2 regions of the Cupriavidus sp. SZY C1 genome follow, and region 2 is predicted to be linked to the other one. Evidence: predicted binding sites of a transcription regulator. Region 2 holds the regulator's gene; the other holds the start of a gene.
What was found. The regulator FNR, encoded in region 2, switches genes on or off when oxygen is low (the NO sensors DNR and NnrR bind a similar motif). The targets are predictions, from matches to a motif close to TTGATNNNNATCAA.
Positions count from the first base shown of each region.

Region 1 (14,902 bases), on a different contig from region 2:
ACATCGCGTTCGCGTCCGACAGCCGGCGCGTGGCGCTGTTCGGCCCGTCCGGCGCCGGCAAGAGCCTGACGCTGCGGGCCATCGCCGGGCTGATGGCGCCCGACAGCGGCCGCATCGTGCTGAATGGCCGCACGCTGTTCGACAGCGACGCCGGCGTCGACCTGCGGCCGCAGGACCGCCGCGTGGCCTACCTGTTCCAGGACTACGCGCTGTTTCCGCACCTGACCGTCGCGCAGAACATTGCGTTCGGGCTGCGTCGCGGCTGGCGCAACCCCGCGCGGCGCGCGCTGCCGCCCGAGGCGGCGCGCTGGGTCGATGCGTTCGGCCTGCGCGACATCGTCGGCCAGTATCCGGCGCAGATTTCGGGCGGGCAGAAGCAGCGCGTGGCGCTGGCCCGCGCGCTGGCGGCCCGGCCTGACATCCTGCTGCTGGACGAACCGTTTTCCGCGCTGGACCCGGCCCTGCGCATCCGCATGCGCCAGGAACTGCGCGCGCTGCAGGAAAGCCTGGACGTGCCGATGCTGATGATTTCGCACGACCCCGAGGATGTCGACGTGCTGGGCGACCACGTGCTGGAAATCCGCGAGGGCCGCATCCACGCCAGCGGCCGCGCCCACCGGCACCCGCCGGTCTACGCGCCCGAGACCTCGCCGGTCATCTAGCCAGCCGGCCGGGCGCCAGCGCGGGCCGTTGCTCAGCCCATCGTGCCAAGGATCACGCTCGACGCCTTGAAGATGGCCAGCGCGCGCGTGCCGGCCTGCAGCGCCAGGTCGGCCACTGCCGCCTGCGTGACGATTGCCGCCACGGTGCCGCCACCATCGAGCTCCAGCACGACCTCCGCATTGACCGCGCCGGGCACCACCCGGGCCACCGTGCCGGGCAACTGGTTGCGCGCCGACAGCCGCGCCGCCGGATCGGCCAGGCCGATCAGCACCGACGACGCCTTGACCAGCGCGAACGCTTCGGCGCCGGGCGCCAGGCCCAGCGTCTCGACGCTCTCGTGGGTAATCGTGGCGACGATCCGCTGCCCGCCCGGCAGCGCCAGCGTGACTTCGTCGTTGACGGCGCCGGCGCGTACGGTTTCCACGCGGCCGAACAGCTTGTTGCGGGCACTGGTCTGGATCATCATGCGGCGGATCAGGTGAAGGTCTTCGGGATGCGCGTCGGCCATGGCGCCCGCGCGTTCAAGCTGGGCGATGAAGCGCGCGTGCTCGGCCTCCATCGCCCGGTAGGTGGCAATCAGCCGCTCGGCGCGCGCGGTCAGCCGCGTACCGCCGCCGCCCTTGCCGCCGGCCGCGCGCAGCACCAGCGGCTCGCCGGCGCTGTTGTTCATCGCGTCGATGGCGTCCCACGCACCCTTGTAGCTGATGCCCACCGCGCGCGCGGCGGCCGTGATCGAGCCGTGCTCGCCAATGGCGGCCAGCAGCGCGATGCGGTCCTTGCCGCCCCAGTCCTGCTGGCCGGCGCGGAACCAGATGGCGCCCTGGAGTTCAAGCATTGCGCAAAGCCTGTCTGTGGTGTCGGATGGCCCGTATGGTACCGCCAACGCCGGACGCCCGGCGGGGACGTCAGCTCTGGTGGGCGGGGATGTACCAGCGCATGACGCTGCCGGCGAAGTACTGCTTGTCGAACCGTCGCAGCAGGTGCCAGCAGGTGAACGGGTCGACCGCCAGATCCACCCAGGCCCACGGGTGGTTGGGGTCGCCGTCGCGCACGATCTCCACGGAGTTGACCCGGGCATGGGTCTGGAGCTTGTCGCGCAGCATTTCCTCGGTCACATCACGATGTAGCCCGCGGATCAGTACCTGCATTGCAGCCTCTCCCTGTTGGAAGTGGTGATGCATGTATTCTAGGCCGCGTGCCGCGGCCCGGCGCCCAACGATGCGGCTATCGCACGTTTCACGCCATGATGTGCACGCCGCCGTCCACGTACACCGTATTGCCCGACACGCGGCGCGCATAAGGCGTGGCCAGGTAGGCGGTGGCAAAGCCCACGTCCATGATGTCGACCAGCTCGCCCAGCGGCGCGCGGCCGGCGGCTTCGGCCAGCAGCACGTCGAAATCCTTGAGCCCGGACGCCGCGCGCGTCTTCAGCGGCCCCGGCGAGATCGCATGCACGCGGATGCCGCGCGGGCCCAGTTCGTAGGCCAGGTAGCGGCAGGTGGCCTCCAGCGCGGCCTTCACGGGCCCCATCAGGTCGTAGTTCGGCACCACGCGGTTGGCGCCGTCGTAGCTCATCGCGAACAGCGTGCCGCCTTTGTCCATCAGCGGCACGGCCCGGCGTGCCATGCGGATGAACGAGTGGCACGACACGTCCATGGCCCGCGCAAAGCCGGCCGCCGATGAGTTCAGCAGCCCGCCCTGCAAATCCGCCTTGGGCGCGAACGCCACCGAATGCACGACCGCGTCGAGCCGGCCCCACGTTCTGGCGATGTGGTCGAACAGGGCGTCCATCTGCGCGTCGTCCTCCACGTTCAGCGGCATCAGGATCGGCGCATCCACCCGCTCGGCCAGCGGCGCGACGTGCGGGTACGCCTTGTCGTTCAGGTACGTCAGCGCAATCTCGGCCCCGAGTTCGCGGAACGCCCGCGCACAACCCCAGGCAATCGAATCCTCGTTGGCAACGCCGACGATCAGCACGCGTTGCCCGGACAGCGGCGGAGTGGGAACGTGGACCATGGTGGGGGCTCCGGGTTGGGGTGGGTTTTGCTTTCCTGTCTGGCTTGCGGGACAGGGGCTGGGGTGAGGGTTAGCGCATCCGGCTGCGGCAACAGCCGAACACACCGCCATCTTTGCTCCCCTCTCCCGTTTGCGGGAGAGGGGAGACAACCGGACGCGGAAGGCAAGGCCCCCGTCGACTATTCCGCTTGTGCTTCCTGGGTTGCCTTGCCGTTGCCGTGGTCGGTGCCGAAGGCTTCGGCGACTTCGCGGTAGCGGGCCAGCCAATCGGCGTCCAGCGGGCCGCCGACGGTCAGGACGCGGTGGGCCAGCACCATGATGCGGCGGCGTTCGCGCATGTCGGGCACCAGGGCCGGCAGCGCCGCGATGGCGGCCTCGGGGTCCAGGCTGACGATATAGCTCTGCCGTCGCACGGCGTCCTTGAACTGGGCCAGCGTGATGCGCTTCTCGGGCGGGTTCTCGCGTGCGAGCTTGCGCAGCAGGTTGAACGGCCGCTCCTCGATGGCCGAGCGGCCCTGCGTCACGTACGACAGCACGCGCAGGAAGGCGTCGAGCGCGGTGCCCGTGCCGATCTCGCGCTCGGCCTCGCGGCGGCGCAGTTCGGCCACCTCCTTGCGCAGCGCGGTCACGGCCGGCGACTCGGGCCGCTTTGGCGTGGTCGTCATGCCCAGCATGGCCGGCAGCCACGGCGCGGCGTAGATCGATTCGAACATGCGCTCCTGCCAGGCGTCGCGCGCGTCGCGGTACTGGTCCAGCGAGCGCACGATCTGGTCGGACATGGCCTGCTGCATCGCCAGGAACGGGTTGTCCGGCGACACCGGCTGGCGCGCGTCGCGCACGGCCGGGGCCATCATGGCGACCCATTGCATCCACGGGTTGCCGTCGGCGAACAGCGAGCGCTCCAGCCGCGACGGGTGCATCGCGCGGATCGCCTCGGCCGTGGGCTCGTTCGCCATCGCGCGCACCACGGGCGACGCGAACGTGTCGTACACGTGCTGGTTGATCTCGGCCACGCGCCGCACCACCTCGAACGGCTGCTCGTCGGCCCGGCCGTCGTCCAGCGCCAGGATGTCGTCGATGGTCCGCCGCTCGAAGCGCACCAGGTAGCGGCCTTCGATCAGCTCGCTGTGCGGCGCGTCGGGCGCGAAGTCCTCGATGCGGGCCTCGTACAGGCCCGGCGGCAGCACGTCGATCAGGTCCAGCGCGCAGAACAGTTCCGAGTGCTCCTTGTTGGCCACGCTGCCCGACACGAAGATGCCCAGGTGCCCGATCGACGGATGCAGGCAATAGACGATGGTCTGGTCGTTGGCGACAATCTCGTCGACGCTCGCGTACAGGTCCGGAATCCAGTTCAGCGCCTGCTGCGGCGGCGTGATGTTGTCGCCCCAGGACGCAAACACGATCACCGGCGAGCGCAGGTTGCGCAGGTCGACCACGGACTGGCCGTCATTGCTGCGCACGTCGCCGGCCGTCAGGTGGTTGCCGACGAACAGGTTCTGCACGATCCAGTCGATCTCGGCGCGGTTCATCAGGAAGTGCCCGCCCCACCAGCGCTCGAACTCCAGGAAGCGCGGCCCTTCGGTATCCACCTTGGCGTAGACGTTGTAGAGCTTTTCCCAGAGCGTGTTCGAAGGGTTCAGCTTCTCGAAGTTCTGCACCAGCCACGCGCCGTCGAAGCGCCCGTTGCCCAGGTCCGCCGCCAGCGACGACAGCCACGTGCCGCCCAGCAGCCCGCCGGCATAGCGCATCGGGTTCTTGCCGCGCACGCCCGACCAGTAGGCCACGGGCGCGCCGGCCAGCAGGATGGGGCCGGTCACGTCGGGCGCGGCGGCGGCCAGCATCAGCAGCGCCCAGCCGGCCTGGCAGTTGCCGATCACGAACGGGCGGCCCGGCGCGTCGGGGTGCCGCTCGGCAACGGCGCGCAGGAAGCGGGCCTCGGTGCGCGCCACGTCCTCGATGGTCTGGCCCGGGCACGGGTCGCGGTAGAACGTGATGAAGTAGCACGGATGGCCGGTGCGGATGGCGTTGCCGATCTCGCTGTCGGCCTTGAAGCCGCCGATGCCGGGGCCGTGGCCGGCGCGCGGGTCCATCACCACGAACGCGCGCTTGGTCATGTCGGTGGGATGCGCGGCGGGCGGCACGATGCGCAGCAGCGCGTAGTTCACCGGCCGGGGCAGGTCGCGCCCGTCGATCAGCACCTCGTAGTCGAACACCAGCACGGGCGGCATGCCGCCTTTCTCGTGCGTCGCCGTCTCGTTGCCGCGCTGGCGCAGGACGTCGAGGAACAGGATGGATCGCTGCCACGCGTCGATCCCGTATTCCCAGGCGGCCTGGGCCAACGGGTGCAGCGGGAGCGGGGGATATGCCGGGGACGGCGCGGAGGGCGATGCGGGCGAGTCAGGCGTTGAGGGCGATGAGGGCGAGGCGGAGGCGCCCTGTCCGGGCGCGCGGCCCGTCACAGGTTGGCGTGCATTCATTTCCGTTTCTCCTTGGGGATAGGCGGAGTCCGATGGCGTGCAGCGGGGGCCGATGCGGGCGTGGTGCGGGCGTCGCTTGCTGCGATGCAACAGCAAAAATCTACCAGCCTCGGCCCGGCATGACAACCGTTACCAAAGGCCAATCCCGCTGACGGCGCCGTATATGACAGGCGCAAGACATTCCAATGGCACGGGTGCGTCGCCTATACTGCGTCGAGACGTTTGCGCAACGCAGCATCCGCCTTCGCTGTTGCGGCTGCTGCCCAGCCGGAGCCCGTACGCCCATGCCGACCCCGCCGTCCGACGACAAGTACGCCAGGCTGCTCGCCCGCTGCGAGGGCCTGCCGCCCATTCCCACCGCCGTGGCCCACCCCTGCGACGCGTCGTCGCTGGACGGGGCGCTCGAAGCGGCCCGGCTGGGGCTGATCGTGCCGATCCTGTGCGGGCCGGCCGCCCGCATCCGCGCCGTGGCCCAGGAGCAGGGGCTGGCGCTGGACAACGTGGAGATCATCGACGCGCCGCACAGCCACGCGTCCGCCGAAAGTGCGGTCGAGGCCGTGCGCACCGGCCGCGCCGAGCTGCTGATGAAAGGCAGCCTGCACAGCGACGAGATCCTGCACGCCGTGGCGCGCAGCGCCAGCGGCCTGCGCACCGGGCGGCGCCTGTCGCACGTCTTTGCCATGGACGTGCCGAACTACCACAAGCCGCTGTTCATCACCGACGCGGCGGTCAACATCTTTCCCACGCTGATCGAGAAGGCCGACATCGTGCGCAACGCGATCGACCTCGTGCGCGTGCTGGGCGTGGAGCGGCCCAAGGTGGCCATCCTGTCGGCCGTGGAAACCGTGACCGACAAGATCCCGTCGACCATCGAGGCCGCGGCGCTGTGCAAGATGAGCGAGCGCGGCCAGATCGAGGGCGGGCTGCTGGACGGCCCGCTTGCGTTCGACAACGCCATCAGCAAGGCCGCGGCCGAGACCAAGGGCATCCGCTCCGAGGTGGCCGGCGACCCGGACATCCTGCTGGTACCCGACCTGGAAGCCGGCAACATGCTGGCCAAGCAGTTGACCTTCCTGGCCGGCGCCGAGGCGGCCGGCATCGTGCTGGGCGCCCGCGTGCCGATCATCCTGACCAGCCGCGCCGACAGCGTGCGCGCGCGCATCGGCAGTTGCGCCATCGCGGTGCTGCTGGCCCATTCGCGCCGCACCGCCCAGGTTGCGGTGCCCGCCTGAGGAGCGATCCGCGTGAGCACACCCCATCCCGTCATCCTCGTCGTCAACGCCGGTTCGTCCAGCGTCAAGGTGTCGATCTACGCGGTGCCCGAGGCCGCGCACGACAACGTCGACATCCAGCCCACGCTGGCCGCGCACGGCCAGATCGAAGGCATCGGCGTGGCGCCGCGCCTGGTGGCGCGCATGGCCGACGGCCGCGAAGTGACCGATCAGAAATTTCCCGTGGAGCAGGTGGCGGACCACGACGCCGCGTTCCGGCTGATCCGGCTGACGCTGAGCGTGGCGCTGCGCGACACGCCGCCGGTGGCCATCGGCCATCGCGTGGTGCATGGCGGCAGCGAGTTTGCCGATGCCGTGCGCATCGACGACGACGTGATCGCCCGGCTGGAGGCGCTGGTGCCGCTGGCGCCGCTGCACCAGCCGCACAACCTGACCGCGATCCGCGCCATCCGTGGCGCCGTGCCCGACCTGCTGCAGGTGGCCTGCTTCGACACCGCGTTCCACGCCGGGCGCGATCCGCTGACGCAGCTCATGGCGCTGCCGTACGCCTACTACGAGCAGGGCGTGCGGCGCTATGGCTTTCACGGGCTGTCGTACGCCTATATCGCGCGGCGGCTGCGGCAGGTGGCGCCGGACCTGGCCGACGGCCGCGTGGTCGTGGCGCACCTGGGCAATGGCGCCAGCCTGTGCGCCATGCGCGGCGGCCGGAGCGTGGATTCGACGATGGGACTGACCGCGCTGGACGGCATGCCGATGGGCACGCGCTGCGGGTCGATCGATCCCGGCGCGGTGCTGTACCTGGCCGCGCAGGGCATGGCGCCCGACGCGATCCAGGCCATGCTGTACGGGCAATCGGGCCTGAAGGGCATCTCCGGCATCAGCAGCGACATGCGTGCCCTGCTGGCCAGCGACACGCCGCGCGCCAGGCTGGCGGTGGACTTCTACGCGTGGCGCGCCGCGCAGGAAGTCGGCAAGCTGGCGGTCACGCTGGGCGGGCTGGACGCGCTGGTCTTCACGGCCGGCATCGGCGCCAACGCGCCGGACGTGCGCGCCCGCATCTGCGCGCACCTGGCCGAACTGTTCGGCATCGCGCTCGACCCCGCGGCCAATGGCGACAACTGCCAGCGCATCAGCCACGACACCAGCCGCGTGCCGGTGCTGGTGCTGCCGACCGACGAGGAAGGCATGATCGCGCTGTCGACGGCCCGCATCCTGCGCGAGACCGGCGGGCTATGACACCAGGTAGTGGCCGCGCAGGCGGTCCACGTCGACGCGCAGGTCGTCGGCCAGGAACCGCTCGACGCTGCCGTAGGTCTGCCTGATCGCATCCATCGACGCCTCGATGTACTCGGGGCGCACTTCCAGCAGCGGCAGCATCGCGTCGGGCGAGACCCCGAGCTGGCTGGCGCCGGCCAGCAGCTTCTCGTTGAAGCGCTGGTTCCAGTGGTTCGATTCCAGGTAGTTGGCGACGATGTCGTCCTGGGCCACGCCCAGCGCGCTCAGCAGCAGCAGCGACGCAAAGCCGGTGCGGTCCTTGCCGGCGGTGCAGTGGTAGAAGAGCGTCTTGCCGGCCTCGGCGTGGCGCAGGAACGTGCCGAACGCATCGCGGTAGCGCACCGGAAAGTCGCGGTAGACGTCGAGCATGAAGCCGTGCATCTGCGCCGCGTTGCTGGCGCGCAGGCGCGGCATCAGCACGTCCATCGCCATGGTGCCGTCCAGCACGGGTACCGCGAGCCACTGGAAGCGCTCGCCGAACGTGGCCTCGGCCGGCGACTTCTCGCCCGGCGAGCGGAAGTCGACCACGATGTCGAGCCGCAACGCGTGCAGCTTGTCAATATCGGCCGCGCAGGCCAGCGCCGGGTTGGCGCTGCGGTACAGGCGGTTCTGGACCACGCGCCGGCCCGCATGGCCGGTCAGGCCGCCAAGGTCGCGCGCGTTGCTGATCGACTCCAGGTCCAGGCAAGGCCGCAGCGCGGCCGCGATCAGCGTTTCGGAAGGGTTCTGCATATCGGTCCTGGCGCGCCATGCGGCACGCTTTCGAAAATGTTCAGCATCGGCGTCAATTATTTCAGATCGACGCACTGGGGGACATCCCGCTGGCAACGATACCCCGGGAACCGTTGCGGGTGCTGCAACGGGCCATTTCGCTTGACTGTTTCTGACTTCACAGCGATTTGATCTGCCGCAATTTCAAAGGCCGAGTCGGCTTGGCGACGCCCGCCCTGCTTCACATAATGAGTCCATGTCGAACGCCGCGACCTGCGCGTCCCGACGGGTTCGACAGGCTGCTCCTTACCAAGGATTCACCATGCCTGATCCGCAAGTCTCTCCTGCCGGCCCTGGCGGTCCCACCGCCACGGCTGCCACGCCTGCCGCCCCCAAGTTGCGCATCCACTGGGGCCTCTACCTCGCCGTCGCCGTACTGCTCCTGCTGGTGGCCTTGCCCATGCCGCCCGACCTGCCCGTGGCGGGCCAGCGCATGCTGGCCATCCTGGCGTTCGCCGTGGTGGTCTGGATTACCGAGGCCGTCACGTACGAAACCAGCGCCATCATGATCACGTCGCTGATGGCGGGGCTGATCGGCTTTGCGCCGATGGTCAACGATCCCAACACCCTCTACGGCACGTCGCGGGCCCTGGGCATGGCGCTGGCCGGGTTCTCGAACACCGCGCTGGCGCTGGTGGCCGCCGCGCTGTTCATCTCGGCCGCGATGACCGTGACCGGGCTGGACCGGCGCATCGCGCTGGTCACGCTGTCGGCCATCGGCACCAGCACCCGGCGCATCCTGCTGGGCACCATCGCCGTGACCATCCTGCTGAGCCTCGTGGTGCCCAGCGCCACCGCGCGCAGCGCCTGTACCGTGCCGATCATGATGGGCGTGATCGCGGCGTTCGGCGTCGACAAGAAGTCGAACATTGCCGCCGGCATCATGATCATGGTGGCCCAGGCCACCAGCGTCTGGAACGTCGGCATACAGACAGCCGCCGCGCAGAACCTGCTGACGGCCGGATTCATGGACAAGCTGCTGGGCGAGCGGGTGACGTGGCTGCAATGGCTGGTGGCCGGCGCCCCGTGGGCCATCGTCATGTCGGCCGTGCTGTACTTCCTGGTGCGCTGGCTGCTGCCGCCCGAGACCGACGCCATCGCCGGCGGCAAGGAAGCCGTGCAGCGCGAGCTGGCCGCGCTGGGGCCGATGACGGGTCCGCAGAAGCGCCTGGCCGCCGTGGCCATCGGCCTGCTGCTGTTCTGGGCCACCGAGGGCAAGCTGCATGCGTTCGATACCGCCACCATCACGTTCGTGGGGCTGGTGATCCTGATGATGCCGCGCATCGGCGTGATGGACTGGAAGACGATGCAGCAGCGCACACCGTGGGGCACGCTGATCGTGTTCGGCGTGGGTATCAGCCTGGGCAGCGCGCTGCTGACCACGCAAGCCGGCCAGTGGCTGGGCCGGTTCGTGGTCGAGCATTCGGGCCTGGCCGAGCACGGCACGCTGATGATCTTTGCCGTGCTGGCCGGGTTCCTGATCCTGATCCACCTGGGCTTTGCCAGCGCCACGGCGCTGACGGCGGCCCTGCTGCCGATTCTGATCTCGGTGCTGCAGCAGCTGCCGGGCGACATCAACCGCGTGGGCATGACGATGCTGCTCGGCTTTACGGTCAGCTTCGGCTTCATCCTGCCGATCAACGCGCCGCAGAACATGGTGTGCCTGGGTACCGATACCTTCAACGGCAAGCAGTTCGCCCGTGTCGGCATCCCGGTCACGATCATCGGCTACCTGCTGATGCTGCTGTTCGCCAGCACGTACTGGCGCTGGCTGGGCTGGGTCTGACACCCCGCGCCCGCGCCCCCGGATTGCCAACACGCCAATCACTTACTGACAACCAAGCGTCCCCATCATGAAACTGTCCCTGGAGGCCGCGCGCGCCTTTGCGCGCAATATTCTGACAGCGCAGAATGTGCCGATCGACATCGCTGACGATGTCGCCGAGCACCTTGTCGAAGCCGACCGCAGCGGCTACACGAGCCACGGCATCTCGATCCTGCCGAACTACCGGCGGGCCATCGACGGCCAGAGCGTCAACCCGGCCGGCCGCGCCGAATGCGTGCTGGATCGCGGCACGCTGATGGTCTTCGACGGCCACGGCGGCTTTGGCCAGCACGTGGGCAAGACCGTGATGCAGCAGGCCATCGACCGCGTGCGCGAGCACGGCCACTGCATCGTCACGCTGCGCAAGTCGCACCACCTGGGCCGCATGGGCCACTACGGCGAGATGGTCGCCGCGGCCGGCCTGGTGCTGCTGAGCTTTACCAACGTCATCAACCGGCCGCCAGTGGTGGCACCGTACGGCGGCCGCGTGGCGCGGCTGACCACCAACCCGCTCTGCTTTGCCGGACCGATGCCCAACGGGCGGCCGCCGATGGTGGTGGACATTGCCACCAGCGCCATCGCCATCAACAAGGCCCGCGTGCTGGCCGAGAAAGGCGAGCCGGCGCCCGAGCACAGCATCATCGACGCGGATGGCAACCCCACCACCGACGCATCGGCGATGTTCGGCGAGCGGCCGGGGGCCCTGCTGCCGTTCGGCCAGCACAAGGGCTACGCGCTGGGCGTGGTGGCCGAGCTGCTGGCCGGCGTGCTGTCCGGCGGCGGCACCATCCAGCCCGAAAACCCGCGCGGCGGCGTGGCCACGAACAACCTGTTCGCCGTGCTGCTCAACCCCGAGTTCGACCTGGGCCTGAACTGGGAACGCGGCGAGGTGGAAGCGTTCATCCAGTACCTGCACGACACCCCCACGGCGCCAGGCCACGCGCAGGTGCAGTACCCGGGCGAATACGAAGCCGCCTGCCGCGCGGCCGCGGATGGGTACCTGGAGATCAATCCGAATATCTGGCGGAATCTGGAGGGGCTGGCGCTGGAGTTGGGGGTGGGGGTGCCGGAGCCATAACGGTTCTCGCCGCGCCGTCCGACTCCCCTCTCCCACAAGTGGGAGAGGGGAGCAAGACCTCAGACCCTCGTGGACCAATGGCACAATACGCGCCATGCAACGTCTCTGGTCCGCCTTCGTCAAGTTCGTGCTGCTCGCCGTGGTGGGTGGCGCTTTGCTGGTTGCGTTTGCCGTGTTGATGGCCAACCGGCAGCTACCCTCGCTGGACGCGCTGATGGCGTTCCGGCACAGCGCCGGCTACGTGCGGCTGGCCGATTTTCCCCACACGCTGCCCGAGGCGGTGGTCACCATCGAGGACGACCGCTTCTACCTGCACGATGGCGTGGACTACGTGGGCGTGATGCGCGCCGGCATCGCCAACCTGTCCGACGAGCTGTCGCAGGGCGCGTCGACGATCACGATGCAGGTGGCCCGCAACTTCTTCCTGTCGCGCCAGAAGACCTACACGCGCAAGCTCTACGAGATCCTGCTGGCCTACCGGATCGAGCGCGCGCTGAGCAAGGACGAGATCCTGGAGCTCTACCTGAACAAGATCTACCTGGGCCAGGGCGCCTACGGCTTTGGCGAGGCCGCGCAGACCTATTTCGGCAAGCCGGTGGACCAGCTGACGCTGGCCGAATGCGCGATGCTGGCCGGGCTGCCCAAGGCGCCGTCGGCCAACAATCCCGTGGTCAACCCACGCCGCGCGCGCCAGCGCCAGACCTACATCCTGCTGCGGATGATGGAACTGGGCCGCATCACGCGCGCCCAGTACGACGCCGCGCTGCTGGAGCCGCTGCGGCTGCGCTGAGTGCCCGCTGTCAGCGGACGCCCGATGGCGCCGCCCCGCCCTGCCGTGCTAGCCTCCGACGACCAGAAAACTGACAAGAGGACACTGCCATGGAAGGAGTCTGGGGAGAAATCTACAGCACGCTGCGTTCGGAATTTGCCGACGTGCCCGACGTCAAGGAACTGACGCGCATCCTGCTGCGCCTGACGCTGGCCGTGCTGCTGGGCGGCCTGATCGGCTACGAGCGCGAGGCGGCCGGCAAGCCCGCGGGACTGCGCACGCACATGATGGTGGCGATGGGGTCGGCGCTGTTCGTGCTGGTGCCGCTGCAGGCCGGCATGCCGCTGAACGACATGAGCCGCGTGCTGCAGGGCCTGATGTCCGGCATCGGCTTCCTGGGCGCCGGGGCCATCATCAAGCACAACGCCAGCGAGGAAGACATCCGCGGCCTGACCACGGCGGCCAGCATCTGGACCGTGGCCGCCATCGGCGTGGCCTGCGGCATGGGCCGCGAGATGACGGCCGTGATCGCCACCGTGTTCGGGCTGGCGATCCTGCAGCTGCTCTACCGGCTCAAGAAGTAGCTCAGGCGGCGGTGGCGGCCAGCGTGACCTCGAAGCGGTCGCGGTGGTGCGCCACCGCTTCCAGCACGATCGGGTCCACGCCCTCGCCGCCGGCGTCCACGTGCGCCAGGAACGCCCGTTTCATGCGCGGCTCCCAGAACTTCTTCACGTGCCCGGCGATATCCGCCAGCGCTTCCTCGCGGTCCGGCATCGCCTCGAAGAAGCTGCCGATCTGGTTGGCCATCTTGACCAGGTTCTCGATATGCATCGCTGACCCTTCTCGCTTTACTCGGATTGGATTCGTTGGGGGTGGGCGTAGACCACCATGGTGCCGCCGCGCACAAAGCCGGCCAGCGTCAGCCCGGCCGTCTCGGCCAGCCGCACCGCCATGGCCGTGGGACCCGACACCGCCGCCAGCACGCCGGCCCCGATGGCGGCGGTCTTCTGCACCATCTCGTAGCTGGCCCGGCTGGTGACGATGACCGCGCCCTGGGCGATGTCTTCCTGCCCGCCGCGCGCCAGCGCCCCGGCCAGCTTGTCCAGCGCGTTGTGGCGGCCCACGTCCTCGCGCACCAGCGCCAGCTCGCCATCGGCGCGCATCCAGGCCGCGGCGTGCGTGGCGCCGGTATCGCGCAGCAGCGCCTGGCGCTTGTGCAGCGCGGCAAACGCATGCTCGAACACGCGCGGATCGAACGTGGCCGCGCTGCGCACGGGCTGCGGCATCCGCATCACCTCGTCGAGCGATTCGGTGCCGCAGAGCCCGCAGCCGGTGCGCCCGGCCAGCGCGCGGCGGCGCCCCTTCAGCTCGACAAAGGCCCCGGTGGCAATCTCCACCTTGACCGTGATGCCCTGCTCGCCCGCTTCCACGTCGATGCCGTAGATGTCAGCGGCCTTGCCGACGATGCCCTCGCTCAGGCTGAAGCCGATGGCAAAGTCCTCCAGGTCGGCCGGCGTGGCCAGCATCACCGCGTGCGAGATGCCGTTGTACTCCAGCGCCACGGGCACTTCCTCGGCCAGGTGGTCCACCTCCGGCGTCATCACGCCGTGGCGCCAGCGCCGCACCGCGAACGTGCGCTGCGCCGGCACCGCGTCGGTGCCGGCGGCGCTGTCGGGGGATGGCACGTCGCGTTTCATCGCCCGCCCCGCGTCAGCCGGCCTGCGCCGTCTCGCCTGCCGCCCGCAGGTGCGCAAGCTGTTCCTCGTTGAACGCCTGGTAGTTGCGCTGCCACGTGGACGGCTGCGCCACCGGCATCACCTGCACCGCGGTCACCTTGTACTCGGGGCAGTTGGTGGCCCAGTCCGAGTTGTCGGTGGTGATCACGTTGGCGCCAGACTCGGGGAAGTGGAACGTGGTGTACACCACGCCCGGCTGCATGCGCTGGCTGACGATGGCGCGCAGCACGGTCTCGCCCGCGCGGCTCTGCACGCCCACCCAGTCGCCGTCCTTGATGCCGCGCTCCTCGGCATCGTGCGGATGCAGCTCCAGCCGGTCCTCGTCGTGCCAGTGCACGTTGTGCGTGCGCCGCGTCTGCGCGCCCACGTTGTACTGCGACAGGATGCGCCCCGTGGTCAGCAGCAGCGGGTACTTCCTGGTCACCTTCTCGTCGGTCGGCACGTACTTGGTGATGATGAACTTGCCCTTGCCGCGCACGAAGCCGTCGACGTGCATGGTCGGGGTGCCGTGCGGCGCCTCGGCGTTGCACGGCCACTGGATGCTGCCCAGTTCGTCGAGCTTCTGGTAGCTCACGCCCGAGAACGTCGGCGTCAGCCGCGCAATCTCGTCCATGATCTCGGACGGATGCGTGTAGTGCATCGGGTAGCCCAGCGCGTTCGACAGCAGGATCGTCGCCTCCCAGTCGGCGTAGCCGGCCTGCGGCGGCATGACCTTGCGCACGCGCGAGATGCGGCGCTCCGCGTTGGTGAACGTGCCGTCCTTTTCCAGGAACGACGAGCCCGGCAGGAACACGTGCGCGTACTTGGCCGTCTCGTTCAGGAAGATGTCCTGCACGACGATGCATTCCATCGACGACAACGCCTCGGACACGTGCTGGGTATTCGGGTCGGACTGGACGATGTCCTCGCCCTGGCAGTACAGGCCCTTGAACGAGCCCGTCAGCGCTGCCTCGAACATGTTCGGGATGCGCAGGCCCGGCTCCGGGTTGATCTCCACGCCCCAGGCCGACTCGAAGCTGCTGCGCACCGTCGAATCGGACACATGGCGGTAGCCCGGCAG
Region 1 is NZ_JAUANU010000002.1:58,552-73,453, reverse strand. Features, by position in the region: gene QTN24_RS04485 (ATP-binding cassette domain-containing protein) at 1-662, shown strand, start outside; gene QTN24_RS04480 (TOBE domain-containing protein) at 695-1,498, opposite strand; gene QTN24_RS04475 (RNA recognition motif domain-containing protein) at 1,569-1,811, opposite strand; gene fabI (enoyl-ACP reductase FabI) at 1,900-2,679, opposite strand; gene QTN24_RS04465 (DUF3141 domain-containing protein) at 2,859-5,156, opposite strand; gene QTN24_RS04460 (bifunctional enoyl-CoA hydratase/phosphate acetyltransferase) at 5,441-6,388, shown strand; gene QTN24_RS04455 (acetate/propionate family kinase) at 6,401-7,624, shown strand; gene QTN24_RS04450 (tyrosine-protein phosphatase) at 7,619-8,395, opposite strand; gene QTN24_RS04445 (DASS family sodium-coupled anion symporter) at 8,697-10,220, shown strand; gene QTN24_RS04440 (Ldh family oxidoreductase) at 10,288-11,337, shown strand; partial or broken gene QTN24_RS04435 (transglycosylase domain-containing protein) at 11,432-12,124, shown strand; gene QTN24_RS04430 (MgtC/SapB family protein) at 12,217-12,690, shown strand; gene QTN24_RS04425 (formate dehydrogenase subunit delta) at 12,692-12,937, opposite strand; gene fdhD (formate dehydrogenase accessory sulfurtransferase FdhD) at 12,955-13,803, opposite strand; gene fdhF (formate dehydrogenase subunit alpha) at 13,817-14,902, opposite strand, start outside.
Region 1: QTN24_RS04445 (DASS family sodium-coupled anion symporter) is a predicted target of FNR. The motif match lies at 8,563-8,576, and genes of this name have one in related genera.

Region 2 (14,902 bases):
TGTGCTGCGTAATGCCACCGGCTTCGCCCGCTGCAACCTTGGTGCGGCGGATGTAATCCAGCAGCGACGTCTTGCCGTGGTCGACGTGACCCATCACGGTCACCACCGGCGGACGCGGCAGCAGCTCGGCGTCGGCATGGTCCTCGCCGTCCACCACCAGCAGCGCTTCCGGATCGTCCAGCTTGGCGGCGAACGCCTTGTGGCCCATTTCCTCCACCACGATCATGGCGGTTTCCTGGTCCAGCACCTGGTTGATCGTCACCATCTGGCCGAGCTTCATCATCTGCTTGATGACCTCGGACGCCTTGACGGCCATCTTGTGCGCCAGGTCGGCCACGGAGACGGTTTCCGGCACGTGCACTTCACGCACCACCGGCTCGGTCGGCGCCTGGAAGTTGCTGCGGCCGTCGTCGGCGTGCTGCTTGCCGCCGCGGCCACGCGGGCCACTGCGCCAGCCGCCGGTGCCGCCCGACGAATCGCCGCGCGTCTTCAGACCGCCGCCCTTCTTGCCGCCGCGGTTGTCGTCCTGCCAGCCGCCCTTCGCACCCTTGCCGCCCTTCTTGTCGGCCGTGGTGGTAGTGGTGGTCGCGGCAGGCGCCGTGGTGGTCTTCTTCTCGTCCTTCTTGGCTTCCGTGGTCGCGCCGGCCGGCTTCACCGGCTTGTGCAGCGTGCCGGTCTGCTCGGCCTTCTTCTCCTCGGCCTTGCGCTCCGACGGCGCCTTCAGCACGCGGGCCGGGGCGTTCAGCATCTGCTGGATCGCACGGGCTTCGGCTTCGGCAGCCTCGCGGCGGCGGCGGGCGGCAGCGTCCTGTTCGGCGCGCGCCTTATCGGCGGCGGCCTTGGCGCTGTCCTGCTCGGCGCGGGCCTTGTCGGCGGCAGCCTTGGCGTCGTCGGCGTTCTTCTGCGCCTGCTGGCGCTCGGCGGCCAGACGGGCCTTGTCTTCCTCGGCCTTCTGGCGCGCGGTTTCCTCGGCGGCCTCGGTGGCTGCGCGCTCGGCGGCGGCTTCCTCGGCGGCCTTCTCGGCCAGCAGTTCGGCCTGGCGGCGCTGTTCGGCCTCCAGGGCTTCCTGCCTGGCGCGGCGCTCGGCTTCCTCGCGCTCGGCGGCCTCGCGGGCGGCCTGGGCCTCGGCTTCCTGGCGGGCCAGGGCCTCGGCCTGCTGGCGGCGCTGTTCGTCGTCGCGGCGCGCCTGTTCGGCGGCCTCGGCGTCGGCAGCGGCGTGGGCATCGGCGCCGTCATCGTGCGATTCGACTTCGTCGCGCTTGATCAGCACGCGCTTCTTGCGCACCTCGACCTGCACCGTGCGGGTCTTGCCCGTGGAATCCGACTGGCGGATCTCGGACGTTTCGCGCTTGGTCAACGTGATCTTCTTGCGTGCGCTGTCATCGGATTGACCGTGCGACCGCTTGAGATGCTCCAGCAGCCGGGTCTTGTCCGATTCGGTAATGATGTCTTCAGGCTTTGCCTTGCCCACCCCAGCTGCCTGCAATTGTTCCAGCAGTGCAGCAGGGCTGCGGCTCAGTTCTGCGGCCAGTTGGGCAACTGTTGTGCTTGCCATTCAAACCCTTTCAATGCTCGGTTTCTACGTCGGGACAATTCGTATGCGGAAAGCGCGTCCGGGCCGCGTGGGCCCGGACGTGTCCCTCAGTTAAACCAATGTTCCCGTGCCTTCATGATCAGCGTGCGGGCGTCATCCTCGCTCACACCGGCCATCTCGACCAGTTCGTCCACGGCCAGTTCGGCCAGGTCGTCGCGCGTGTGGATATTGCCTTCGGCCAGCTTGCCGATCAGCTCCGGGTTCAGGCCGTCCAGGGATCGCAGGTCCTGCGACACCTCTTCCACCTTTTCTTCCCGGGCCAGTTCCATCGTCAGCAGCGCATCGCGGGCGCGGTTGCGCAGCTCGTTGACGGTGTCCTCGTCGAACGCCTCGATTTCCATCATCTCACTGATGGGCACGTAGGCCACTTCTTCCAGCGTGGAGAAGCCTTCCTCGATCAGGATGTCCGCCACTTCCTCGTCCACGTCCAGCTTGGCCATGAACAGCTTGCGTACCTGCTCGCTTTCCTCGGCCTGCTTCTGCGCGGACTCTTCCTGCGTCATGATGTTGATCTGCCAGCCGGTCAGCTCCGACGCCAGGCGTACGTTCTGACCGCTGCGACCGATGGCGACGGCGAGGTTTTCCTCGTCGACCACCACATCCATGCTGTGCTTCTCTTCGTCGACCACGATCGACTGGACCTGCGCCGGGGCCAGCGCGCCGATCACGAACTGCGCCGGGTCTTCCGACCACAGCACGATGTCCACGGCCTCGCCGCCAATCTCGTTGCGCACGGCGGTGACGCGCGTGCCACGCACGCCCACGCAGGTGCCAATCGGGTCGATACGCTTGTCATGCGCCACCACGGCGATCTTGGCCCGCACGCCCGGGTCGCGGGCGGCCGCCTTGATCTCCAGCAGGCCCTGTTCCATCTCCGGCACTTCGTTCTCGAAGAGCTTGATCAGGAAATCCGGCGCGGTGCGCGACAGTTCGATCTGCGGGCCGCGCGCGGCGCGGTCCACGTTCAGGATATACGCCCGCACGCGGTCGCCCGTGCGCAGGTTTTCCTTCGGGATGATCTGGTCACGGGCCAGCAGCGCCTCGACCCGGCCCGATTCGACGATCAGGCCCTTCTTGTCGGCGCGCTTGACCGTGCCGGTCATGATCTTCTCGCCGCGGTCCAGGTAATCGTTCAGGATCTGCTCGCGCTCGGCGTCGCGGATGCGCTGCAAAATCACCTGCTTGGCGGCCTGGGCGCCGATCCGGCCGAATTCGACCGATTCGATCTGCTCTTCGATGAAGTCGTCGAGCTGGATGTCGGCGCTCTGCTCGCGGGCTTCGAACAGCAGGATCTGCTTGTCCGGCTCCTGCAGGCCCTGTTCATCGGGGACCACAAGCCAGCGGCGGAACGTTTCGTGCTCACCGGATTCACGGTCGATATGGACGCGGATATCCACGTCCTCCTCGAAGCGCTTCTTGGTGGCCGAGGCCAGAGCTGCCTCCAGCGCACCGAACACCACATCCTTGTCGACGTTCTTCTCGCGCGCTAGCGCATCGACGAGCAACAGAACTTCGCGGCTCATTGCTTGTTCCCTTTTCTTTGATTTCCCTTGAAGTCGATTACCGGCACGAGGCGTGCCTTGTCGACATCGGATATGGCGAATTCCAGCAGTGCCGGGCCATCCTTGCCCTCGAATTCCAGGCCGATCTTCTCGGCCCCGGCCTCGCCCGCGGGTTCGCGCAGGATGCCGACGAAATTCTTCTGGCCATTGACCGGCAGACGCAGCGTGACGCGGGCTTCTTCGCCTGCGAAACGCGCAAAGTCGGCCAGCTTCTTGAGCGGACGGTCCAGGCCGGGCGACGAAACCTCGAGGCGCTCGTAGTCGACGTTCTCGACCATCAGCACGTGCGTGAGCTGTCGGCTGACTTTTTCGCAATCCTCGATGACGATGCCGGTTTCAGGCTGATCGATGTAGACACGCAGAAGTCCGGCGGGGGCTCGCTCAAGATCAACCAGCTCGTAGCCCATGCCGGTAAGGGTGGTTTCGATCAAATCTGCCAGATGCACTGTAATCCCGAATAGTGGCTTTCAATACTTGGCAGACTTCGGACAACACAACGTTCTGAAATCGAGGTTCCGAAACGACCTGTAAGCCCTGCCTGCCCCATCATCCGCGGCCCGGACGCGCCACACCGGGTGACGTTGTCCAGTCGCAAGCACAAACGGGCGAACCAAAAAAAAAATGGGCGCAATGCCCATCATTCGCCCATCCTCGCCGAGGATGATACTTTTGAATAGACTTTGATTATACGCGGATGCCGGCTAAAAGGCAAAAGCGAATGGCATTCGCGCCAGATTCGGGCCGGGACGGGGTATCCGAACCGGCCCGCGATCTGTCAGCGGTGACCGCCGCGGCCACCACCGCCGCCGCCGCGCGGCCGGCGATTGCCGCCACCAGCCTTGGCGGCCTTGGGCATCACATTGCCGTTGACCTCGCCACCACCCCGGCGCGGACGGTTGCCGCCGGCGCCAGGATTGCCCAGGTTGCCGTTGCGACCGCCGCGTCCGCCACCGGCACCGCCTGCCTTGCCGCCGCCAGCGCCACGCATGCCGCCACCGCCGCCCATGCCGCCGCCGAACTTGGTCGTATGCGACGTCAGCGGCGCCGGCCCCGACGGAATGTAGCCCATCGACGTCTGCATCGGGTCGGGCTGGCCGCGTCCGGCGCTATTGCCGCCACGGTTGCCCCCGGCCTTCTCGAAGCGCGGCAAGCCGTCCATGCCCGTGTGCATCGGCATGCCGGCGATGGCCGCTTCCGTGCGCTGCTTGCGCCCGCCCACCTTGGTCGCGCCCTTGCCACCGGACTGCTCGGCCTTGGCCGGCGCCTTGAGGCCGATATTGGCCATCAGCGTGCGCACTTCCGTGCCTTCCAGCTCCTGCCAGCGGCCACGCTTCAGGCCGCGCGGCAGCAGGAACTGGCCGTAGCGCGTGCGGATCAGGCGCGACACGGTCAGGCCGACCGCCTCGAACATCCGGCGCACTTCGCGGTTCCGGCCCTCGGTCAGGGCGACGTGGTACCACTGGTTCACGCCCTCCCCGCCACCGTCGGCGATCCGCAGGAAGTTAGCCTCGCCGTCGTCGAGCTGGATGCCGTGCAGCAGGCGCTGGCGGTCGGCCTCGGCCAGTTCGCCCAGCGTCCGCACCGCATATTCACGCTCGACGCCGTAGCGCGGATGCATGAAGCGGTTGGCGATATCGCCCGACGTCGTGAAGATCAGCAGCCCTTCGGTGTTGAAGTCCAGCCGGCCCACGGCCACCCACTTGCCATTCTTGATGCGCGGCAGGTTGTCGAACACGGTCGGACGGCCTTCCGGGTCCGACTGGCTGACGATTTCGCCGGACGGCTTGTGGTACAGCAGCACGCGCGGCGGCTTGGTCGACACCTTGCGGTGGATCAGCTTGCCATTCACGCGGACCTGGTCCGTCGGCAGGATGCGCTGGCCGATGTGGGCCGGCAGCCCGTTCACCGACACGCGGCCCTGCAGGATCAGCTCTTCCATCTCCCGGCGGGATCCCAGGCCACCTTCGGCCAGCACCTTGTGCAGCTTGGGCGCGTCGTCGTCGGACGTCAGCTCGCGCACCGGCTTGGCCTTGGTGCGCGGCACGATCGTCTCTTCCTCGTCGTACTGCTCGGAAATCACGAAGCGGAACACGTCCTCGCCGCCCGCCGCGGGCTTGGCCGAGGCGCCCTTGCCGGCCGGCCTGGCAGGCTTGTCGCCCTGGCGCGGTTCGCCCCGCGCGCCACCGCCTGCCGCACCCTGGCGGCCTGCGCCAGCCTGGTTCTTGCGCTGGCCGTTGCGATTGCGCTTGCCGGGCTGCTCGGCGGCCGGCTTGCTGTCGCCATCGACCAGGGCGGCCTTGCGTTGCGGCTGCTGGCGGCGCTTGCGCTGGCCCTGACCCGCCGGCTGGGCCGGCTGGCTCTCGCCAGCATCGCTCTGGGCGGCGTCCGGCGCACCGGCTTCGGCCGTCGCCGCGGGCTTGCGGCGACCACGGCCGCGCGGTGCGGCGGGCTGGGCGGCGTTGGCATCGGCCGGCGCGGCGGCGTCAGCCTCCGAACGGCCTGCGTCCCGGTCCTGCCCGGCCTGGCGGCGCGAGGCCACCAGGTTGCGCAGACCGCGACGCAGCCCCTTGCGGCGCGGCGCGCCGTCGGCGTCGTTGCCCGTATCGGGGGCTGCGCCGGTATCGCCCGGCACGTCCGGGCGGCGGACGTCTTGCTCAGCGGAATCAGACAAAGTATTCACTATCGATGTTGCATGTTGTTCAGTTGGACACGCGCTCGTCGTCTTCGGCCGGGAATGGCGAGTCCTCGCCAGCCGGTTCCGAACGCTCGGGGGTCTGCGCTACGGCGGCCCCGGTGTCCACGTGGTAGCCGTTGGCATGTGCCACCGGCGCATCGTCCTGCCCATCCTCCTCGGGCTGCAGGGCGACGCTGGTATCGCTATCCGCCTCGTCGGCGGCGTCTGCCACCGGTCCGGCCTCGGCCTCGGCCTCGGCTTCGGCTTCGGTCACGGGCTCCGGCCCGGCCGTTGCGGCAGCCGCCGGATCGGCGACGGGCGCGGCGAATGCTTCTTCATCGCTGGCCGGCGGGTTGGCCGTGGCGATTTCCTCGAAATCGATCGCCTGCTGGTCCAGCAGGTTGGCCTGGGCCTGAGCCTGGGCGTCCTCCAGCGGCGGCAACTCGTCCAGCGAGCGGAGCCCCAGGTCGTCCAGGAACGCCTTGGTCGTCGCATAGAGCGCCGGGCGGCCCGGCACGTCGCGATGGCCGATGACCTCGATCCAGCCGCGGTCCTCAAGCTTTTTGACCACGTCGGTGCTGACCGTGACGCCGCGGATTTCCTCGATGTCGCCCCGCGTTACCGGCTGGCGGTACGCGATGATGGCCAGGGTTTCCATCACCGCGCGGGAGTACTTGGGCGGTTTTTCCGGGTTCAGCCGGTCCAGGAATTCGCGCATCTCCGGACGGCTCTGGAACCGCCATCCACTGGCCAGCGCAACGAGCTCGACCCCGCGCTGCTGCCAGTCCTGCCGGAGCTGTTCCAGCAACACCCGGATGGTGTCGGCGCCGACGTCGTCGGCAAACAGCCGCCGCAGATCGCCAACGCGCAGCGGCTCCTGCGCGCAGATCAGCGCGGTCTCGAGGACGATCTTCGCCTCTTGGGTATTCATGTGATTGCGTGCAGCCTGTCTTTGCACCTGCCCCCGGACGAGTCCCGGGGCACTGGAGATTGCAGATACAGCGAGGCCAGAGCCATCGCCATCTCATCGCGCAGCCAGCTCGCCCGCCTAATGCAGCGCAGCCGTGCACATCATTCCTTGCATCGAATTGCCGGGTCGGTCCGGCAGGAGATCGTCCGGGGCTGGCCAGCTTCTCCAGTCGACGGACCTCTTGCGTCGCGCCTTCTCCCTTCGGGGCGGACATTCGCCTGGGCCACCGGATGGCCAAGACGGCAAGAAAATACCGATATCGGCTCGGGCAACATCGCCCTGGCCGGCGCCACCTTCCCAACCGTCGCCGGCCTTTTAACCAGATCTTTTGAACCGGATGGACTGTAGAGACGTTGCCGGTGCACCGGAGTGGCCGGAAACCTGGACACGCGCCCCAGATCGGGACAGCGGTCCGGCGACGCCAGAAACATGGCGCGGCGCGATACCGTGGTTCTGGCGATTGTATGGCATTCCCGGTCCCGCCCGCAACCCGGCCTTGTGGCCGATTCAGAACACCACGCAAAAACCATGTTGCGCCAGCGTCTCAGGCAGCCATACCGCCCGGGCCACGCCCAGCACCCCGAAACCGATGACCAGCGCGGCAGAAGCGACCCTCACCCCCCGTTTGCGCGACCACTGCCGCAGGTATCCGGACATACCCGACATGACCAGCAGATTCGGCAGCGTGCCTAGCCCGAAGGCCCCCATCACCAACGCGCCGGATGCAGCGTTGCCGGCCAGCAGCGCCAGCGCGAGTGCGCCATAGACCATGCCGCATGGGACCAATCCCCAGGCGAGACCCATGCCGTAGCGGCGCAGCATCGGCGTGGCCCGCTGCGATGGACGCAAGCCGGCGGGCAGACCGACCGACAACCAGCCCGCAAGCCGCCCTACCGGTGCCGCTGCCTTCGCAGCCGTTCGCTCGATCCATTCCATCCCGATCACGCGACCGCGCAGCAGCCAGACGCCCGTCAGCACCAGCATCAGGCTGCCCAGCGCATAGAGCCATCGCTGCAAAGGCAGATAGTCCTGCCGCCACACCGTCGCACCGAAGGCGCCCAACGCCGCGCCCAGCAGCATGTAGGTGGTGATGCGCCCGGCGTGCATGACGCAGAGTTCGGCCCACCATTGATTTCGTGAACGGTGTACGAAAATCGTTGCACTGCTCGGCCGTTTTTGCTCCGCAGCAATAGCAATTCCTCCACACATTGCAGCGCAATGCATGCCACCGAGCAAGGCCATCAGAAAAACGCTTAAAAGCACACCAAATGGCAACTGTTCCTCGCTTCTGCGTCACTCGACGCTGTAAAATGCCTGCATCGCGCCCTCGCTGCAAGCGCATTCATACGAGCACTCAATTGTTGACTTCCATCCCCGTCACCGAGATGTCGCCCCGTTGTTCCACGTGTGCAATGGGTCAACTTTGCCTGCCGGTGGGCATGTCGCAACAGGACCTCGTGAAGATGGACACGCTCGTGCAGGAACGTGTGCGAGTTCACAAGGGCGAAACGCTGTACCGCATGGGCGAACCGCTCAGCGCCGTGTATGCCATCCGCTTCGGCACGCTGAAGACGCACGTCACGATGGAAGACGGCCGCACGCAGATCACCGGCTTTCATCTGCCTGGCGAAGTCATCGGCCTCGACGGTCTCGGCGAGATGCAGCACGCTTCCGATGCGACGGCGCTTGAGGACACCGAAGTCTGCGTCGTCCGGTATGACGAACTGCAAGCGCTGTCGGGCCACCTGCCCTCGCTGCAAGGCCAGTTCCTGCGGCTGATGAGCAAGGAAATCTCGCAGGACCAGGTCATGCTGATCACGCTCGGCTCGATGCGTGCCGAAGAGCGGCTGGCCGCGTTCCTCGTCAACATGTCCGAGCGACTCTCCGCGCGCGGCTACTCCTCCACCGAGTTCGTGCTGCGCATGAGCCGCGAGGAAATCGGCAGCTACCTTGGCCTGAAACTGGAAACGGTCAGCCGGCTGTTCTCGCGATTCGCCGAAGCCGGCCTGATCCAGATCCGCCAACGGCACGTCAAGCTGATCGACATGGCCGCTATCAAGCAGGTGTACAGCCGATCCTGCTGAGGCCCGCGGCACCTGCCGCCCGCCCCGTATCACGACAAAGGCCGCGTCGGAGCAAATCCGGAGCGGCCTTTTTGTTCGACTGCGCTATTCGAGTTCATCGGTATCGCTCAGCTTTACCGGCATCGTGTACAGCGTAAGTCCGCTGGAGAGCGCGCAGAACAGCCACGCCACCAGGAATCCCACTGTGTAAACCGCTTGCCGCGACGCCTCCACCGGGTGGCCGAAGAAGCTCAGGTCACCAGGATCCACAACCGAGAACACGACTGCCGTGGCCGCGCCGCCCATCAGAAACGCCGGCCACAGCACCCACATCAGCCAGCGGAGTCTCATGGGCGCCTCGCCGGCGGTTCGGTTGGCGCGGACCCGACTTTCTCGACCACCAGTCCGTGACGGGCGGCGTCGGCGACGGGAATGTCGGCATGGCCATTGGCCAGCCAGATCGTGACGCCGCAACCGATCATTGCCAGCAGCGGGCCACTCATCAGAATCCATGGCCAGGGTTCCCTGTACCAGGGTTTTGCGGGGTTCGGGTTCATTTCGCTCTCCAGTTTGGCCATTCGCCCAGCGCTTCCGCCACAGCGTCACAGATTGCGCGGGACGATGAAACTCGTACTTTGCCGAATTCGTACGTCGCGATCGGTGCCGGTCTCGGCCGTGACGGTCACCTCGATCTTGTGCGTGCCCTCCTTCGCATCCTCGATCGGCACGCGAATCCGGATCGGCAGCAGGCGGTTCGACGTCGGCGCCAGCCCTTCCGCGCCCTGGTCGTACTCGACAGTCAGGTCCTGCATTTCCGCGCTGTTGGCCTGCACGCGGATCTTCATCGGCGCTTCGGTCGCATTGATGAGCTGCAGCCGGTACACATTCTCGATCCAGCGGCCTTCGACTTCGCGCCCCAGCGCGCCGCGGTCGCGGATGATGTCGACCTTCAGCGGCGTCCGCATCGCCAGCGAGGCGATGAAACCGGCGCTCAGCGCCAGCCAGATCAGCGTATAGACGATGGTGCGCGGACGCAGCAGCCGCTTGCGCGCCGCCGTCGGCGACAGCTTCTGGCGCATGGCGTTCTCGGACGTGTACCGGATCAGCCCGCGCGGGTAATCCATCTTGTCCATGACCTGGTCGCACGCGTCGATGCAGGCCCCGCAGCCGATGCACTCGTACTGCAGGCCATCGCGGATGTCGATGCCGGTTGGGCACACCTGCACGCAGATGCTGCAGTTGACGCAGTCGCCAAGTCCCGCCGCATGGTGGTCGGCCTTGCGCGAACGGCTGCCGCGCGGCTCGCCGCGCCCGACGTCGTAGGTGACCACGTAGGTATCGCGGTCGACCATCACGCTCTGGAACCGCGCGTACGGACACATGTACTTGCAGACCTGTTCGCGCATGAAGCCCGCGTTGCCCCACGTGGCAAAGGCGTAGAACAGCATCCAGAACGCCTGCCAGGGCCCGAGCGTCCAGTGCAGGACTTCTCCGCCCAACTCGCGGATCGGCGCGAAATAGCCGATGAACGTGAAGCCGGTCCACAGCGCGATGACGATCCACAACGCGTGCTTGGTGGCCTTGATCCGCAGCTTGCGGAGGCTCCATGGATCGCCGTCCAGCCGGATGCGCGCGATCCGGTCGCCTTCCACCCGGCGCTCGATCCACATGAAGATTTCGGTGTAGACCGTTTGCGGGCAGGCGTAACCGCAGAACAATCGCCCCGCTAACGCCGTGAACAGGAACAGCGACAGTGCCGAGATCACTAGCAGCACGGCCAGGTAGATCACGTCCTGTGGCCATAGCACGAGGCCGAAGATGTAGAACTTGCGGGCGCCGAGGTCGAATAGCACGGCCTGGCGGTCGTTCCATTGCAGCCAGGGGGTGCCGTAGTAGACCAGTTGGGTCAGGATGACCAGCCAGACACGCCAGCTTGAGAAGGCACCCGTGATCGAGCGCGGGTAGATCTTGCGCCGGACTTCGTAGAGCGCTTCCTCGGTGGCATCGGCCGCCGTCCTGGATGGCGGCGCGGGTCGCCAGGTGGCCGTCTCGCCAGCCTCGCGTGTGGGGGGAGATTCCAGGGGCGCGTTCATGGTTCAGCCCTCTTGCCCCCGGGGCCTGCCTCGCCGGCGGGCCTCCGGGGCGCGGTTTGTCATTGTCCTGCCGGTGCTGCCGAATTCGACAGGCCCCAGACATAGGCCGTCAGCATGCGGATGCGTTCGGGCGTCAGGATTTCCTCGTGGGCCGGCATATGGCCGTTGTGGCCCTTGAGAATGGCATCGACGATCGCACCTTCCGAACTGCCGTACAGCCACACCTTGTCCGACAGGTTGGGCGCGCCCAGGGCCTGGTTGCCCTTGCCGCTCCCGCCATGGCAGGCCACGCAGGTCGACTTGAACGTGCTCTCGCCGCGCGAGGCCCGGATCGGGTCGTATGTCAGCCCCGACAGCGACCGCACGTACTGCGCGGTATCGCCGGCCTGCTTGCCATCAATGGCGCCGGCAAACGGCGGCATCACGCCATTGCGGCCCTTGGCGATCGTCTGCTGGATCGTCTCGGGCTCGCCGCCATAGAGCCAGTCGTCATCGGTCAGGTTCGGAAAACCCCGGCTGCCGCGCGCGTCCGATCCATGGCACTGCGCGCAATAGTTCAGGAACAGCCGCTGGCCGATTTCCCGCGCATCGGGGTCCGCCGCCACCTGCTTGACGTCCATCTTCAGGTACTTGGCGTAGATCTCGTTCTGCATCTTCTCGGCGGCCTGCCGGTGCGCGGCAAGCTCATCCTGCGACGAGAACTTGAGTACGCCCGCGTACGAGCCGAGCCCCGGATACAGGATCAGGTAGCCCAGGCTGAAGATGCAGGCCAGCAGGAACATCCACATCCACCAGCGCGGCAGCGGGTTGTTCAGCTCGCGCAGGTCGTTGTCCCAGACGTGGCCGGTATCGTCGGTCGTGCTGACGCCCTTGGGCATCTTGCGCTGCGAGAACAGCAGCCACACGCACCAGGCGATACCGATCAGCGCAATGGCCGCGATGTAGTAACTCCAGAAATCGGAAATGAAATCGCTCATGGTGACTAGGTCCGGCTTGTAGGGTTGTTCTCATCGGGCAAGGCGAACGGCAGCATCGCCGATTCGTCGTTGGCCGCCCGGCGGCCAGCCGACCACGCCCACCAGCAGATGCCCAGGAACGTCAGCATCGACAGCACGGTGGCAATTGCGGTAACGATCACCATGGCATTACTCCTTGGCTGGCGCGGCGGCTTCGGCCGCCGTCTCAGCCGTGGCGGGCACGGGCGCCGTGTCCAGCCGGACATTGCGGCGATTCAAGCCGAGGCCCTGCAGGTACGCGACCATGGCGTCCTCTTCGGTCTTGCCGGCAAGCTCCTCCGGAGCGCCGGCAATCTCGGCATCGGTATAGGGCACGCCCAGGCGCTGCAGCGCCTTCATGCGCGCCTGGATCGAATCGGTCGCCAGCGGCGTCTTTTCCAGCCACGGGTAGGACGGCATGACCGATTCCGGCACCACGTCACGCGGGCTGCGCAGGTGGATGCGCTGCCAGTCGTCCGAATAGCGCCCGCCCACCCGCGCCAGGTCCGGGCCGGTCCGCTTGGAGCCCCACAGGAACGGGTGGTCGTACACCGATTCGCCGGCCGTCGAGAAGTGGCCGTACCGCTCCGTTTCGGCCTGCAGCGTGCGCACCTGCTGCGAGTGGCAGCCCACGCAGCCTTCGCGGATGTAGATGTCGCGCCCCATCAGCCGCAGCGGCGAGTATGGCGTGATGCCCTGGTCGGGCTGGGTCGTGGAGTGCTGGAAGAACAGCGGCACGATCTGCACCAGGCCGGCAATGCTGACCACGATGATCGTGGCGACGATCAGCCAGCCGACGTTCTTCTCCAGCGTCTCGTGCCTGAAGAAACCTTGATTCTGAGACATTGTTTGCGTCCTCGGCGTGTCAGTGGGCGGAAGCCGGCAGGCTGGCCGGGATCGGCGCATCCACGGCCGGCTTGCCGGCGATGGTGCGGAACACGTTGTAGGCCATGATGAACATGCCACCCAGGAAGCACAGGCCGCCCAGCAGTCGGATCAGGTAGAACGGATACTTGGCCTTCACGGCTTCCACGAACGCATAGGTCAGCGTGCCGTCCGGCTGCGTGGCGCGCCACATCAGCCCTTCCATCACGCCGGCAATCCACATCGACGCGATGTAGAGCACCACGCCGATCGTCGCCACCCAGAAGTGCAGCTCGATCAGGCGCGTGCTGTACATCTGCTTTTCGCCGAACAGGCGCGGGATCAGGTAGTACAGCGAGCCGATCGAGATCATCGCGACCCAGCCCAGCGCGCCCGAGTGGACGTGGCCGATCGTCCAGTCCGTGTAGTGCGACAGCGCATTCACGGTCTTGATCGACATCATCGAGCCTTCGAATGTCGCCATGCCGTAGAACGACAGCGCCACCACCAGGAACTTGAGAATCGGATCAGTGCGCAGTTTGTGCCAGGCGCCGGACATCGTCATGATCCCGTTGATCATCCCGCCCCACGACGGCGCGAGCAGGATCAGCGAGAACACCATGCCGAGCGACTGTGCCCAGTCGGGCAGCGCTGTGTACTGCAGGTGGTGCGGGCCCGCCCACATGTAGGTGAAGTTCAGCGCCCAGAAGTGGACGATCGACAGGCGGTAGGAGTAGATCGGGCGCTCGGCCTGCTTCGGGATGAAGTAGTACATCATCCCCAGGAAGCTCGTGGTCAGGAAGAAGCCCACCGCGTTATGGCCATACCACCACTGGATCATCGCGTCCTGCACGCCCGCGTAGGCCGAGTAGGACTTCCACAGCGACGCCGGCATCTCGATGTTGTTGACGATATGCAGGATGGCGATGGTGAGGATGTACGCGCCGAAGAACCAGTTGGCCACGTAGATGTGGCGGGTCTTGCGCTTGACAATCGTCCCGAAAAAGACGATGGCGTAGGCCACCCAGACCAGCGTGATCAGGATGTCGATCGGCCATTCCAGCTCCGCATACTCCTTGGAGGTGGTGATGCCGAGCGGCAGCGTGATCGCGGCGGCCACGATGACGATCTGCCAGCCCCAGAACGTGAAGGCGGCCAGTGGCCCGCAGAACAGGCGCGCCTGGCTGGTGCGCTGCACCACGTAGTACGACGTGGCAAACAGCGCGCTGCCGCCAAAGGCGAAAATGACCGCATTGGTATGCAGCGGTCGCAGGCGGCCGAACGACAGCCACGGCGTATTGAAATTCAGTTCCGGCCAGATCAGTTGCGCCGCAAGCAGAACGCCTACGGCCATGCCGACAATACCCCAGACAACGGTCATGACGGCAAACTGCCGCACGACGCCGTAATTGAAGGTGTCGGCGCGTGGAGACGCGGTGGTGACAGCCATTCAGACCCCCAAGCTAAGTAAGAATAAACCTATTGACTGTGTGACTTTAGAAAAACGCGACCGCTGCCGCGTTGATCTCAATCAAGTCACCTGTACCGGATGCGAACTGTTTGCGTGACGTCATGTCAGTCGTGCCACGACTGCAACAGGGCCGCGTCCGTCAATGCCTGCGCTCCGGCTCCTGCGGCTTGTCGTTGTCGAGCAGAATGGCTTCGCCGGGCCGGTCCAGGTCGTCGTACTGGCCGGCATGCAGCGCCCACCAGAGCGCCCCGGCGATCAGCACGACGAGAATCAGGCTCATCGGCACCAGCAGATACAGGGTTTCCATTCAGCGCCCCTCCCCGGCCGGCACGCCCTTGACGCGCAGCAGCCGCCATGCATTGGCCACCACGAGCAGCGAGGACACCGACATGCCGATGCCTGCCATCCACGCCGTGACGTGGCCCGTGGCCGCCAGCGGGATGGCGATGACGTTGTAGGCGAACGCCCAGCCCAGGTTCTGCCGCACCACCCGGCGGGTCCGGCGTGCCGCGACGATGGCGGTGGCGACTTCCGCCACGCCGCCATGGGTCAGCACCGCATCGGCGCCGGCCTGCGCCAGGGGCGCCCCGCTGCCGATGGCAATCGATACCTGGGC
Region 2 is NZ_JAUANU010000019.1:3,070-17,971, forward strand. Features, by position in the region: gene infB (translation initiation factor IF-2) at 1-1,555, opposite strand, end outside; gene nusA (transcription termination factor NusA) at 1,642-3,117, opposite strand; gene rimP (ribosome maturation factor RimP) at 3,114-3,602, opposite strand; gene rluB (23S rRNA pseudouridine(2605) synthase RluB) at 3,932-5,827, opposite strand; gene scpB (SMC-Scp complex subunit ScpB) at 5,856-6,761, opposite strand; gene QTN24_RS23070 (sulfite exporter TauE/SafE family protein) at 7,308-8,075, opposite strand; gene fnr (fumarate/nitrate reduction transcriptional regulator Fnr) at 8,159-8,884, shown strand; gene QTN24_RS23080 (hypothetical protein) at 8,969-9,214, opposite strand; gene QTN24_RS23085 (hypothetical protein) at 9,211-9,420, opposite strand; gene ccoG (cytochrome c oxidase accessory protein CcoG) at 9,466-10,956, opposite strand; gene ccoP (cytochrome-c oxidase, cbb3-type subunit III) at 11,016-11,933, opposite strand; gene QTN24_RS23100 (cbb3-type cytochrome oxidase subunit 3) at 11,939-12,097, opposite strand; gene ccoO (cytochrome-c oxidase, cbb3-type subunit II) at 12,102-12,797, opposite strand; gene ccoN (cytochrome-c oxidase, cbb3-type subunit I) at 12,817-14,265, opposite strand; gene ccoS (cbb3-type cytochrome oxidase assembly protein CcoS) at 14,426-14,593, opposite strand; gene QTN24_RS23120 (heavy metal translocating P-type ATPase) at 14,594-14,902, opposite strand, start outside.